2 regions of the Desulfitobacterium hafniense DCB-2 genome follow, and region 2 is predicted to be linked to the other one. Evidence: riboswitches for the same ligand, from Rfam matches in the RefSeq annotation. Region 2 holds a riboswitch; the other holds the start of a gene.
The links. Region 2 has a riboswitch for glycine ahead of DHAF_RS05650 (ACT domain-containing protein). Riboswitches for the same ligand answer to the same signal wherever they lie in the genome.
Positions count from the first base shown of each region.

Region 1: another riboswitch for glycine. It lies ahead of DHAF_RS24330 (alanine/glycine:cation symporter family protein); the one in region 2 lies ahead of DHAF_RS05650 (ACT domain-containing protein).

Region 1 covers NC_011830.1:5,204,760-5,212,263, reverse strand. Annotated here, with positions in the region: gene DHAF_RS24350 (methyl-accepting chemotaxis protein) at 1-1,485, shown strand, start outside; gene DHAF_RS24345 (2'-5' RNA ligase family protein) at 1,622-2,170, shown strand; gene DHAF_RS24340 (MBL fold metallo-hydrolase) at 2,167-2,889, opposite strand; gene DHAF_RS24335 (VOC family protein) at 3,033-3,416, shown strand; gene DHAF_RS24330 (alanine/glycine:cation symporter family protein) at 3,517-4,899, opposite strand; glycine riboswitch at 5,071-5,164, opposite strand; gene rnk (nucleoside diphosphate kinase regulator) at 5,515-5,931, shown strand; gene DHAF_RS24320 (glutamine--tRNA ligase/YqeY domain fusion protein) at 6,027-7,504, shown strand, end outside.
Region 2 covers NC_011830.1:1,215,705-1,223,208, reverse strand. Annotated here, with positions in the region: gene DHAF_RS05675 (Fic family protein) at 184-798, opposite strand; gene DHAF_RS05670 (hypothetical protein) at 776-967, opposite strand; tRNA gene DHAF_RS05665 (tRNA-Ala) at 1,291-1,368, opposite strand; gene DHAF_RS05660 (cupin domain-containing protein) at 1,422-1,757, opposite strand; gene DHAF_RS05655 (PFL family protein) at 1,894-3,261, opposite strand; gene DHAF_RS05650 (ACT domain-containing protein) at 3,273-3,575, opposite strand; glycine riboswitch at 3,718-3,808, opposite strand; gene DHAF_RS05645 (flavodoxin family protein) at 4,008-4,661, shown strand; gene DHAF_RS05640 (hypothetical protein) at 4,774-5,409, opposite strand; gene DHAF_RS05635 (hypothetical protein) at 5,483-6,100, opposite strand; gene DHAF_RS26730 (methyl-accepting chemotaxis protein) at 6,216-6,719, opposite strand.

The DNA of each region.
Region 1 (7,504 bases), 1.3 Mb from region 2:
GTCGGAACCCTGGGAATTGATGTGCAGCAGTCTGTCATAAGCGATATGTTAAGCTCAATGAAGACTGGGGAAACCGGCTATTCTATGATTGTTCACACTTCAGGAATCATTTTGGCCGATGGAAATAACCCCGAAAATAATTTTAAACAATTAGAGGAAATTAATATTGCCGGACTGGACAAGCTGGGGTCTGATGATTTAACCCCCTTTGATGTCATGGTTGACGGAGCAAAATACATAGTTAATCCCCATAAAGTTGATGGAACAGATTGGATTTTAGCCTCCCTAATGTCCGAAAGTGAGTTAACCCAGGGGGCAAACAGCGTAGCCTTAATGATGCTCATAGTCTCAGTTGTCATGTTGTTGCTCACCACGGTTTTGATTACCATAACCGCCAATAAAATCACCACACCCATCAAAAAGTCGGCTCAGTATTTGGAGCTTGTGGCAAACGGGGACTTTTCCCAGGAAATCGACTCAAGGTTTCTGGCCAGAAAAGATGAGGTGGGGGCTATCACCAACGCCATTAATCATATGAAGAATTCGATTAAGCAGTTGGTCAACAGTATTAAGAGCGAATCGGTGGCTATCGAAGAAAAAGTGCATGCTGTCATGGATAATGTAGTGGATCTCAGCAAAAGCCTGGAAGAGATCTCTGTTACTACCGGAGATGTGGCGGCCAGTACGGAAGAAACATCGGCAGCATCGGAAGAAATGTCGGCAACGACCCAGGAAATTGAAAAAGCAGTGCAATTGATCGCCGGCAAATCCCAACAGGGGGCAGTCTCATCCCAGGAAATCACCCGGAGAGCGGAAGATACCAAGAAAAATGTCCATACAGCCCAGAAGAAAGCCGCCGATATCTTTGTCGAGACCCAGGCCAAGCTGGAAAAGGCGATTGTTGAGTCCAAGGTTGTCAGTCAAATCGATTTATTGACAGATGCCATCATGCAGATCACCGAGCAAACCAACCTGCTGGCCCTGAATGCCGCCATTGAAGCGGCCAGGGCGGGTGAAGCCGGCAGAGGATTCTCGGTGGTCTCAGAGGAAATCAGAAAACTTGCCGAACAATCCAAAGGAGCGGTTATGCAAATACAGGAGGTTACCACCAAGGTAACCAGTGCTGTCGATAACCTCTCCCAAAGCTCCAATGGGCTGCTGTCTTTCATGTCTGTGGATGTCAATAATGACTATCAAGTCATGCTGGATGTAGCAGAGCGATACAGCGAAGATGCCAATTTCGTCGATGAGCTGGTGGCCGATTTCAGTGCTACCACGGAGCAGCTTCTGGTGTCTATCCAAAATATTTCCGATGCCATCGGCGGGGTAGCCCAAGCTGCCAACAGTGGTGCCGTCGGCACGGCGGAAATTGCCAATCAGTCGGCAGAAGTAAGCATCAAATCCACTGAAGTTAAAGAGCAGATTCTCAGAGCTAAGGAAAGCGTCAGCAGATTACAAGAAGAAATCAAACGGTTCAAAGTGTAATTCAGAAGTCAGAACTAAAGAAGTTAAGCCAGATATTCCCGCGGGTGCGGAATATCTGGCTTTTTGTCCAGGGCTTGCAATTATCCTGCGGGGGTTTTAAAGTAGAAGGAAGCAATAATCTATGGGGAGGTATGGAATGAGCTATGCAATTAATCTCTACTTCAATGAAGAAGCGGAACAATCGATAATGAGGCTATGGGAGTCATTAGCTCTCCTGAATCTGGGCAAATGCATGTCCTGCACCAATGGCCGGCCCCATATCACTTTAGCTATCTATAATGATCTGGATTTGACCAAGGCTCAGGAAATATTGGGGACTCTGGCTCAAGCCGTTCCTTCCTTTGAGTTGGTATTTCTTCAAGTAGGGATTTTCCCTCTTCATAAAGGAACCATCTTTTTGACCCCTAACTTGACTCATGATCTGTTTCAAGTTCATGGAATGCTCCATGCCGCTTTGGCGGCTTGGCAGGAGCAGGGGTGGGACTATTACAAACCCCAGATCTGGCATCCCCATTGCACCCTTTCCATGGAAACGGCTGTGGAGGATATTCCTAAGGTGCTGGGAGAGATCTTAAAAGATTTTCGCTCTATTGAGGTGATGATTGAATCCATAGGGATAGTATCCTTGGATCCCATTGAGTATCTGGGTGAATTCCCTCTGAGCGGATCGCCATCCCCTGCTTAGAGGGCAAAGCACTGATTGGTTTGCTTGATGTCTAAGATTGCTGTAGGGGAAGCGGTCATTTTTTCGACAAAGGAGCCAATGGAGGGGTAATCATCCCAAAAATGCATGGGGACAAGGATTTGGGGATGGATCTCCTGAATAAAATACTCCGCTCCCAGGCAAGAAGACTGTTCAAGCCGGGGGTCCACAGGGAAGAAGGCAATATCGATCCGCTCTTCTTTGAGTTTGGCGATTTCTTCCTTGAACATTTTCTCTGCCCACAGAATATCTGCTTCGGGTTCTCCACGCCAGTGCCACCAGTTAAGGTCTCCGGCATGGAAGAGATGGAGCCTTTCCTTTGCGCCCAGTTCCACAAGGAAGGAAACACCCGCATCGGTAGACCCATAGGTTCTAATGGTCAGGTCATGCTGATGAACTTCTTCATAAGGGGATAAGAAAGTAAGGTTCTCCTGGCCTGGAGGCAGTTGAGGATGGCCCTGGATATCCGAGCTGAGGATATAGTGAGTATTAGGATAGTGGGTTTGCCACTGGAAGATTTCAGGATTGTAATGATCCGGATGGACATGGGAGGAAAAAACAGTGATCTGCTTATGGCTGGGCAACTGGACTTGACCTTGATAATAGTCAAAGACAAGGAACTCCCTATCGGTTTCCACGATGAAACCACTGTGCTGAATATACTCAATACGAAGTCCTAGCTTTTCGAGGGGAGCTTTCATAAAAATCACCTCATCTAAAATGATCGGAAGATTGTGTTCTCTATAAAAAATTACTATAATATGGATGAATATGCAAGACAATAGAGAGTTTCGTCGATAATTAATTCTCGGAAAAGAAAGCGTGTCTAAAATAAACGAAGGGGATGATGGCCATGAAATTTAAATTTACACACAATAATATCAATGTGCTGAACCTGGAGAAAAGTCTTAAATTTTACGAAGAGGCATTAGGGTTAAAGGAAGTCAGGCGTATAGCTCCGGAGAGCGGGGAATTCATTATTATTTATCTGGGGGATGGGGTAACCGCTCATGCCTTGGAACTTACCTGGTTAAGGGATAGAACAGAACCGTATAATCTGGGCGATAATGAGTTTCATCTGGCCTTAACGGTGGATGATTTCCAGGGAGCTCATGAACACCATCAAAAAATGGGCTGCATCTGTTATGAAAATGAAGCCATGGGGATCTATTTTATCAATGATCCGGATAACTACTGGCTAGAAATTCTCCCCAGTTCTATGGGATAGGATAAGGCACAGAGAGACACCTCTCCGCAAGGGAGAGGTGTCTCGTAGTTTGTCATCTATGCGAAAACTATCATTGAGCAGACTGAGCTCCACCGAGAGCTTATTTATTCTGAATGACGGGGATGGGCTCATCAGAGGCTTCATCCAGACGATCTTCCCATAGATACTTCCTGGTTTCCGAGACAATAACTCCGCTTAAAAGAAGGAGTGCCACAAGGTTGGGAATAGCCATCATAGCGTTCATTGCATCCGCCAAATCCCAGACGAATTGCAGAGTGACCAAAGAACCGGCTAAAACAGCGAGAACCCAGAGGAGGCGGTAAGGGAGGATGCCTTTTTTGCCAAAGAGGTATTCCACAGCTCTTTCACCATAGTAAGACCAGCCCAGGATGGTAGAGAAAACAAAGGTCAAAAGCCCGAAGGTTAAAACGATAGGGCCAATTACTGGAATCTGGCTAAAAGCCATAGAAGTTAAATCACCGCCTTTTAACCCTTCGGCGGCGGTCGGGTTGCTAAGGACACTGCTGACCACGACCAGACCGGTCATTAAGCAGACGACAACGGTATCCCAGAAGGTACCGGTGGCCGAGACGAGAGCCTGACGGACAGGATTCCTGGTCTGAGCGGCGGCAGCGACGATGGGGGCGGAACCCAAACCGGATTCATTGGAGAAAAGACCCCTGGCAATCCCGTAACGGGCGGCCATGATGATACTGGCACCGACGAATCCGCCGCCGGCTGCAGTGGGGGTGAAAGCCGATTCACAGATCAAGACAATGGCGGGCCAGACATAGGAGGCGTTTATAATCAGGATAATGATACAACCAAGGACATAGGCAATCGCCATAAAGGGGACAAATTTTTCACAGACCCGGGCGATCCACTTCACTCCGCCGATGATTACAATTCCAGTGAGGGAAGCTAAGAGAAGACCGGTAATGATAGGGTTGACGTTAAATTGAGAATTCAGCATGCCGGAAATAGAATTAGCCTGAGTCATATTGCCAATACCAAAGGCGGCAATAGAAGTAAAGATGCAGAAGAGTACAGCCAGCCACTTCTGGCCCAGGCCTCTTTCCAAAGCATACATAGGGCCGCCCAGCATGGTGCCGTCAGCGGTTTTAACCCGGTATTTCACCGCCAATAAGGCCTCCCCATATTTGGTGGCAATTCCGAATACCCCGGTGAGCCAGCACCAAAGTACGGCACCGGGGCCGCCTAAAGCCACGGCCGTAGCTACCCCGACGATATTACCGGTTCCGATGGTAGCGGCGAGAGCGGTGGTCAGAGCTCCGAATTGGCTCACATCGCCGCTGGCATCAGGATCCTTCGTAAGAGATAATTTGATCCCCTTAAAAATATGCCTTTGAATACCACGAGTACGAAACGTAAGGAATAAGTGCGTGCCAAAAAGCAAAGCAAGCATCGGTGGGCCCCAGAGATAGTCGTTCAGCCAGACGATAAAATTATGCAAGGCATCCATTGAGTGTTCCTCCTTTAATCTCTCTTTTCGCATCTCTCTGCACATCTCCGTTGCGGCAGCCTCCCGCAAAAAGGATGGCAATTTATATATAAAAAGAGTCAATCCTTAGCGATTGACTCTGAATATTCGGACGATAGGTACAAAAGTAAGAGATTGCTCTGTAGCAGTCCCTGTTCCTTCTCTGTCCTTTTGCCTGAGAGATTTAACAACACGTCATTGTATTGCCCCTTCGGCGCTCTAATCGAGTCTCTCCAGAGTGCTGTCAATTTACGGTCCCTGACTTATTCCAGTCACCTGAAAGTTTCAACTTCTTCGGCGGGCCGTGCCCTTCTCCCGTAAATCTCATCCAGCATTCCTATGCAGTTTTTCGTAAATTCCAGATTGCCACCGCATTTTCTGGAATTGTATCTATAATTATAATTACCGCTCCCATTTTATTCAAGAATTATTTTTGGGAATATGCCTAACATTTACTTATTATAGAAAATAGTATATAATTAAAATGGTTTAGTGATTTTCCCTTTTTTGAAGTACATAAACTTTTGACAGCGGCTATCTGGCGATAGTCGCTCTATATTTAGCTATTCATCATTAGAAAAGGAAGGTTCAGGAGAAATGAGTAGAAAGATCAGTATTACAGCTGTGGACCGTGAGCGTCTGCTCAAACTTATCAATAAGGAAAGAGAGTTTGGCAGCGCTAAAAACAAGGATTACTTAAAAGATCTTGAGCATGAGTTAAATGGGGCGGATGTGGTGCCTTCTGAAAAGATCCCAGGGAATGCCATCACCATGAATTCCAGAATCTTGCTGAAGGATCTGGAGACAGGCGAAGAAACCGTCTATACTTTAGTGTATCCTGAGGATGCCGATCTTCTGGAGGATAAGATTTCAATTCTTGCTCCCGTAGGGACGGCTATTCTGGGCTATCTGGAAGGAGATATCATCGACTGGAAGGTTCCCGGTGGTGTCGTCCGCTTTAAGGTGGAAAAAATTCTTTATCAGCCGGAGGCTGCGGGAGACTATCATTTATAAGCAGCAATGGGTGAAGGACGAGAATTCGGGTAACACTACTGGAGAGGTCTTCCGTTACAGTAGGAGATAAGATTCCCTAGGAAAGGTTGGTATTCGTGGATAACGAGAATAAATCCTCTAATTTTTTACGCAGCATTATCCTTGAGGATTTACGGGAGGGAAAGGTAGAAGAAATCACGACACGGTTTCCCCCCGAGCCCAATGGTTACCTGCATATTGGGCATGCTAAATCCATCTGTTTGAACTTTGGTTTGGCCGACGAATTCAAAGGAAAAACCAATTTGCGGTTTGATGATACGAATCCGGTCAAAGAAGATACTGAATATGTAGAATCCATCAAAGAAGATGTCAAGTGGTTGGGGTTTGACTGGGACAACCTCTTTTTCGCTTCCGATTATTTTGCGGAGATGCATAAGCGAGCCGTTCTGCTGATCGAAAAGGGCAAAGCGTATGTTTGTGATTTATCCGCTGAGGAGATTAGAAAAAGCCGCGGCACCCTGACTGAGGCCGGTAAGGAAAGCCCTTACCGCAACCGCAGCGTGGCCGAGAACCTGGAGCTCTTTGAGAGAATGCGTCAAGGTGAATTTAAGGACGGAGAAAAGGTTCTCCGGGCTAAGATCGATATGGGCTCACCTAACATCAATATGCGGGATCCTGTCCTTTATCGGATTGCCCATGCCACCCACCATAATACAGGGGACACATGGTGCATCTACCCCATGTATGATTATGCCCATCCTTTAGAGGATGCTATCGAAGGGATAACTCACTCTATCTGTACTTTAGAATTTGAAGATCACCGTCCCCTCTATGATTGGGTCGTTCGGGAATGTGAGATGGAACATGTCCCACATCAATATGAATTTGCCCGCTTAAATATGACCAATACGGTGATGAGCAAGCGCAAGCTGAAGCAGCTGGTGGACGAAAAAGTGGTGGATGGTTGGGATGATCCCAGAATGCCCACCATCTCCGGGCTGCGCCGCCGGGGATATACCCCTGAAGCCATCCGCAATTTTGCCCAAGCCATTGGTGTGGCCAGAGCGGACAGTGTGGTGGATTCCAAAATGCTGGAGCACTTTATTCGGGAAGATCTGAAGCTCAAAGTGTCCCGGCCCATGGCGGTCATCCGTCCCTTGAAGGTGGTCATTACCAATTACCCGGAAGGCCAAGTGGAAAGGCTGGATGCCGATCACAATAAAGAGAACCCTGAGATGGGGAAACGCAAGATTCCTTTTTCCAGGGAGATTTACATCGAGCAGGAAGATTTCATGGAGGTCCCGCCGCCGAAGTACCACCGCCTTTACCCGGGCAATGAAGTTCGTTTGATGGATGCCTACTTTATTAAGTGTGAAGAGGTCATCAAGGATGATGAGGGCAAGATCATCGAGATTCGTTGCACCTATGATCCGGAAACAAAAAGCGGCACAGGATTTACCGGCCGCAAGGTCAAGGGGACGATTCATTGGGTGGAAGCCACTCAGGCAGTGCCGGCAGAGTTTCGCCTCTATGAGCCGTTAATTCAGGATGATTATATCAATCCCAATTCTCTGGAAATAAGGCAAGGGTTTGT
Region 2 (7,504 bases):
CCTCCCCTAAAACGAAAAAGACTCGCACAGACGAATTCCAGATAGTAATATATGACAAGGTATGTCTTTTGGGATGGAGATGATGGGACTCGAACCCACAACTTCTCACATGCGAAGCAAGCGCTCTCCCGGTCCGTGCTTAAAGCACCCTCAAAATAGTGCTTGATTGATTGTTAATATTTGTTATTCAGAAAGAGGTTCGGTTATCGCCATCAAAATCTCATTCATTTTAGCATAATCACACAAGAAAGAAGCAGCGCTTGCTTCAACCATCTGCTTGTCGGTCACTTGAGAAAAGTCCACTTGATAACCTATGTTTTCAGCCAGATATTCGATAAAGAGCCTTTGCACTCTACCGTTACCTTCCCTAAAAGGGTGTAGGGCATTAATCTCGCTAAGGTAGAACGCCAAACGAAGTGGAACTTCATCTCGGGGGACGTCTTTAAGGTAGTTTTCTTCTTTTAATTTCCGAAATAGTATATGGGCATTTGGTTCAATAAACTGATAGTTGCAGAACATATTGCCTTTTGCCACGTTAACGCATCGAAGTTTGCCAGCCCATTCGTAAACATCGCCGAATACATACTTGTGGATCGTTTTCAAATGAAGCAGATCAAAATCACCTCGTATAACGTTTAATTTGGCATTTGCAATTCGCAAAGAGGTGATTTCTCTTTCTGCTATGCGCAGTTTTTCCGCATCCTCAATTCTCAGCTTGTTTATCAGCACATTAGAATGGGGATAGCAATATTTGTGATCCCATTCATAACTGTAATCATAATTGTTGTTCATGGTCATAGTCGTGGGCAGCTGTATGCTTTTTAACGAGTTCAGCTATGGTTTTCTCAACCAATTTATCATTTCCTGCACAATATCTGATTCTATCCTTATCAGACTGCGTAAGTGGCATTCCTTCCATCGCCATGGAGCCGTTAACCTCATCAATTAATTTTTCTAAATCTCTCACCTAAAACCACCTCGTCTTATTATACCATATTTTTACTTAAAACTTAAACAATAATCCAGGCTAAACCAATAAGAGCTACACTAGTCGAAAGATATGCCAGAATATTATGCGTTCATATTTACTGGTTAATTTATCTTTATAGCAGTTAGCTTATCTGCATCACTAGATAATTCCCATTTTTAATACAGGAACTCCGATATTATTGGCATGGTTAAGAATTCGTTTTATGCTTTTTGTAGACATATCTGTTAATAAAACAAAGACGGTATAAATCTGAACATACCTAAAAATGGTCAGATATTATACCGTCATTTATTTCATGATAGAGATGATAGGATTCGAACCCACGACTTCTTACATGCGAGGCAAGCGCTTTCCCACAGTGCTAGAGCTACATCCCCACGTCTTTAGCTAAGAGACAGGCTCCCGCGTCTGCCTCATCAAAATATTATTCCTAGTACTTAATCACCGTCAAAAGCATTTTAAACCGTTTCCTGGCTTCCAAACCGTGGGGAACGTCGGAGGGCATGATCAGGGTCTCTCCCTCTTTCACGATCAAGACTTTATCTCCGATGGTGATTTCCGCTTCGCCATCCAGAATCTGCACCATGGCGTCTCCCGAAGTGGTATGAGTGCTGATTCCCTCCCCCTCATCCAGGGAAAACAGGGTAATGCTGACGATAGGAGTCTGAGCAAGGGTGCGGCTGATCACTTGTCCCTGTTGGTAAGTAATCAGCTCTTTCAGGTCCAGAACTTGGGAAAACTCAATATTTTTCATAATTTGTGCCATTATAAAATCCCCCTTTTTCCTGCAGGCCATTTGCTTATGATTCAATCATTTGCTTATGACTTATTCTAACCTGAATTACCCTAAAAAAATGTGATTGGAATCACTTTCCAATTCTCTTTTTCAGCAAAGGACAATTTTAGTTGGATAGACTGGTTATGGGGGCAGGAATTCTGCCGCCCCGCCGGATAAATTCACGGGAAGAGAAGGGGTTCAGCTTAATCACCGGGGCGCTGCCCAGCAGTCCGCCGAACTCAACCCGATCCCCCACCTTTTTGCCGATGGCCGGTATCACCCGTACCGCGGTTGTCTTCTTATTAATCATGCCGATAGCAGCCTCGTCGGCGATAATCCCGGCGATGGTTTCCGGCTCCACATCTCCGGGGATAGCGATCATATCCAATCCCACCGAGCAAACACAGGTCATGGCCTCCAGCTTCTCGATGCTCAGGGCGCCGACTTCCACAGCTTCGATCATGCCTGCATCTTCGGAGACAGGGATAAAGGCTCCACTTAAACCGCCCACATGGGAGGATGCCATGGCTCCTCCTTTTTTCACCGCATCATTAAGCAGGGCTAAAGCAGCCGTGGTCCCATGGGCGCCGCAGCGTTCCAGTCCCATGTTCTCAAGAATTTCTGCTACACTGTCTCCCACAGCCGGGGTCGGTGCCAGGGAAAGATCCACAATGCCGAAGGGAACCTGCAAAGCTTGGGAAGCTTCTCTGCCAATCAATTCTCCCATGCGGGTAATCTTAAAGGAGGTTCGTTTAATGAGGTTGGCCAGTTCTCCCAAATCCGCCTGGGGGCTTTTCTTGACGGCATGGGCAACGACGCCGGGACCGCTGACCCCCACGTTGATCACCGCCTCCGGCTCTCCCACGCCGTGAAAGGCTCCGGCCATGAAGGGATTATCCTCCGGGGCGTTGCAGAAGACCACGAGCTTGGCTGCGGCGATGCCATCCTGAGCCGCTGTCCGCCGGGCGCTGTCCAGGATGACTTCCCCCATCCTCAGCACAGCATCCATATTGATTCCGGATTTGGTGGAACCGATATTCACCGAGGAGCAGACAAACTCTGTCTCCGCCAAGGCTTGGGGAATCGCTTCAATTAAGGAGCGGTCTCCCTTGGTTAAGCCTTTTTGAACGAGGGCGGAAAAACCTCCCAGGAAGTTAATCCCCACCGTCTTGGCCGCTCTGTCTAAGGCTTTAGCCAAGCGGACCATTTCTTCGGGATTAAAGTTGGAGCCTAAAAGGGCCACCGGAGTTACCGAGACTCTTTTATTGACAATAGGAATGCCGTAACGAGCGGCTAAGCTTTCCCCTACACTGACTAAATGCTCAGCTTGACGGGTAATTTTATCGTAGATTTTTTGTTCCACCTGTTGTACATCATCTCCGGCACAGTCCAACAGACTTATGCCCATAGTGATGGTACGGATGTCTAAATTCTCATTTTCCACCATTGCAATGGTTTGCAGTATTTCCTGAGGAGCCAGATGCATTTTCACTATAATCCCCCCTATACTCGATGCATGAATTCAAAAATATCTTCATGCTGGACATTGACCTTTAAGCCCCGGGCTTCTCCCTCGCTTTGCAATTGCTTGGTGAGCTCGGTTAAGGAGGAGGCCGTGGATTGAGTAACATCCACGATCATAATCATGGTGAAAAAACCCTGGAGAATAGTTTGACTGAGATCCAGGACATTGATGGATTTTTCAGCTAAGCGCCCGGTCAGCCAGGCGATAATTCCTATTTGATCCTTGCCTAAGATGGAAATAATCACGCGATTGGACGTATCACGGGTTGGTTCTAAGCTCATTTTTCTTTACCCCTTTTCTTTTTTGTTTTTTTCCTTTCTTTTCACCAATAAAAAAAAGCCAAATCTTAAGTTTGACTCCGGTACACGAGCATTTGCGAACCCGCTTATTGGCAGTTATCGCCTGCCTTAGCATCGTTCACAAACTATGCGCTCTGTCCTTTTGCCTGAGAGATTGAACAGCTTTGCTGTCTTGCCCCTTCGGCGTCCTTGCGGAACTCTCCAGAGTTCTGTCCGTTTTCAGTTCATCATGGTTAGCTTACCCTGTTCTCCTGAAAACCTCATCCAGTTATTCACTTCTTTTCAGTATTATAAACATCCTTGCTCATAATTGCAAACCTTTGTTTTTAAGACTCTCCCTAATATAATAGAAGTGAAGGTAAATTACTGCTCAATTAAGCAAACCCATTAACATAAGGAGTTGAGGTATTGACTATGAAGGTTATTGCTGTTAATGGCGGCCCCCGCAAGCAATGGAACACGGCTACATTATTGCATAAAGCCCTTGAAGGAGCGCAATCTGTAGGTGCCGAAACAGACCTGTTTCATCTTTATGATCTGAATTATAAAGGATGCATCAGCTGCTTTGGGTGCAAACGCAAGAACTCCAGCCGGATAGGGCATTGTGTCCTTAAAGATGAGCTGACCCCCCTTTTGGAAGAAGTGCTGAAGTGCGATGCCCTGCTGCTGGGTTCGCCCATTTACTTTGGCAATGTCACCGGAGCAATGCGCTCCTTCCTGGAGCGGCTGTTTTTCTCCCTTCTTTCCTATAATGAAGGCCAGCGTACTTTTTTCCCAAGAAAAGTGGCCTCAGGTTTTATCTACACGATGAATGTTCCCGAAGATTTCCTGCCTCAGCTTGGTTACGAAGCGGTTTTTAAAGCCAATGCCCGCAGCCTCGAACTCCTTAATGGACCTTCCGAATATCTCCTGGCCACAGATACCTATCAGTTTGACAACTACTCCAACTATGAAGCCTCTCGATTTAATGAGCAGCATAAAGCCCAGGTGCGCCAAGAGCGATTCCCTCAGGATTGCCGGCAAGCCTTTGACCTGGGAGCCAGGCTGTCCGGGCGTAATGCTGAATAGATCGTGAAAACTCTCTCCCTCCCCTATTTTTAATATATTATGGTTTGGCGGATTGGTTTCCAAACAAAAACGCATCCCAAATTGCGGATGCGTTTTCGCCTGTTTATCGCCTTTAATCCAGATATTGAGATTGGGTCAACCTGATCATCTCCACCTTAGAATCCGGCTTCACATTCGTATTGACCAATTGGTTATCTTCCCTGTTATAGTCGAAGATCATGAGCTGACCATCCTCCAGCAGATAGAAGCCTTCCAGAGGTCCTTCACCATGTCTGCTTTCAAAGGGTTTGTATTTGTCAGCATACACGTCCTTAATTCTCTCAGCGGTATCTCCTACCTTGGCACCGAGGTTGGTGGCGAAGTCCGCGGCAATAGCGTCAATCTCCAGCACTTTGCCGGAATCTTTTCCGACAATGAGCCTGATGCCTTGCTTATACTCTCTGCTGTACCAGGCTTCAGGGAAATGCCCAGGCTCATCATAGAAAGTTTCTTGATAGTCCTTGCCTAAGATTTTCTCTGCCTGGCTGAAGGGATCGCCCAGATGGATGTTTCCCAGGCTGGCACTTTGTTCTGTCTCGTTACCTTGTCCTACACCAGGGCCTGTCTGTCCTTGGTCCCCGACCGGCAAATCCGTCCCTACCTGCTGCCCGGGTTTATCCAGATCAGCATTTTGATCCTGGGGCGTCTTGGCCGCACAACCCGCCAGTAAAAGCACTGAAGCCAAAATAATCAGGAATCTCTTAAACACTGTGCATCACCTCGGTAGTTCTTCTTAACAGAGAGTATCTCCATCCCCATTTCTTTTACTCTTTTCACTGGGATTATTTTTTGCTCCGGGAAAGAGTGCGCTTTACTCCAAAAGCCCCTCCTCCCAGAACTACCGCAGCACCTAATCCATAAAGCATAGCGTCGGAACCTTCTCCTTGAGCCTCGTCACTTTTAGCGGAAACACCCTCCGCCTGCGCCTCATTCCTTGTCTCCCCACCGGAAGCCAGAGGATTCACAGCCGGCTCAGCTCCGCCTGCAGCTGCGGCTAAAGGCGAAGCGAATTCCCCTTCAACCACTTTCACCTTTTCCTTACCGAACCTATCATAAAGATATTGAGCACTTTCTTCACTATAAGGCTGAATGCCGATCTCTACATAATCACTCATAAGGCCGGTATGAGTGACAGAAAACCCCTTGTCCCCGAACTCACCGCGATGTTCCTCGAAGATAAATTGATAGATCCCTTTGTTCAGTTCCGCCAGTGCCGGATCAACTTCTTGCCCAGGGCTTACCACCGGATCACTGGGTTCAACCATCATGCTCGCCAGGGCCGGCTGGACACCTGAAACCTGGCCCATATCTCTGTCTTCACTTGCATACACCGGAGCGGAAGCGGCCAGAGTCAAGCACATCCCCAACATCAAAGTTCTAGAAATTTTAAATTTAAACATAGAATCCCCTCCCATTCCAATACCTCGAAGCATCATAGCTGCTACTGGTATATAAGACGGGAGGGGATGTTTCTATCTGACGATTTTCTTCATCCGTTTTTTGGAATTCAAATCACTAGAAACTAAAGGCTATAAACTCATTGGTCAGTTGCTCACTGATCTTCGTAACACGATTCAAGGCTTCCGATATGGATTTGGCCTCCGTTTGATTGATTGTGGAGCTATTGAGTATTTTGTTAATAATTCCATCCATGTCCTTAATTTCTCCGGCTAAGAAGTGGAGCAAAGGAACGGTGCGATGATTGGTTTGTTTTATATTGGCAACCAGCTGCTGGATGAATTGGATGGATTGCTTGCTTCTTTCCGCCAACTTTCTTACTTCATCGGCGACCACAGCGAAGCCTCTCCCCGCTTCTCCGGCACGAGCTGCTTCAATAGCTGCATTAAGAGCCAGCAGATTGGTTTGATCCGATATTTGTTTGATGGTATTAATCAGCTCATCAATCTTCTGGGTATTGGTATTGAGATCATTGGTAACTTCAATGGTTTCGTCGATACGCTCCACTTGCCTCTGGATGCGGTCGTGGGCTTCATGGATACTTGAATTCGTATCCTGCATAAAGTTCACGATACCTTCCATTGAACTCATAACTTCCTGAATATGAGCATTTAAGTCAAAGCTGATCCCTTGGGTGTTGGACAGTATTTGATTAAAATTAAATTCTACCACCTTTTCGGTCAGATGCAGTATATCCTCAGGTTTAATGGCCCGATTAAATCCGATAATAGATACCCTATGTTTATCAAAGTATTGTCCGTAATGAGTCCAGAGAACTCCCTTAGGCCCTACATAGCCCTGCATGCCAACGATGTAATCAGCTTGCTGCAATATTTCCTTAGCCTGATCATTAGTCATCTCAGTAAATGGGAGAAGACTATAATTTACATGGTCGACCTCATGCTCATGAAGGTATTGCTCTATGGCTTTGGCCTGGGAACCGTTATTGTTAAAGATCACCACATTGGCTCCTGCGGGAAGGCGGGCAACTCTTATGTAAAAAAGGTCTTCGGGAACGAGCTCCAGAGGGAAGATCTTTTGTCTGACCACATATTTAGAGGCTTCCTCCACCCTTGTGGGAAGGACAATATAAAGATCGTCGTTTAAATTGGCCGGAACCTTTTTGATATAATATTTGTTTCTCATCTGGACTTTATGTCCAAAGTATAGAGAGGTGACTCGGTGCAATTCATCAGCGACTGCCTGGGAACTCCCGATGGTAGATATATTCATTAAGCGATTATTCATTTTCCACCCCCATCATGTGAAAGTAACCACAATGATTAATGTATACACAATTTTGACATTTCTCTGCAAAAGTCCTCTATTCTTTCAATATGATTTTT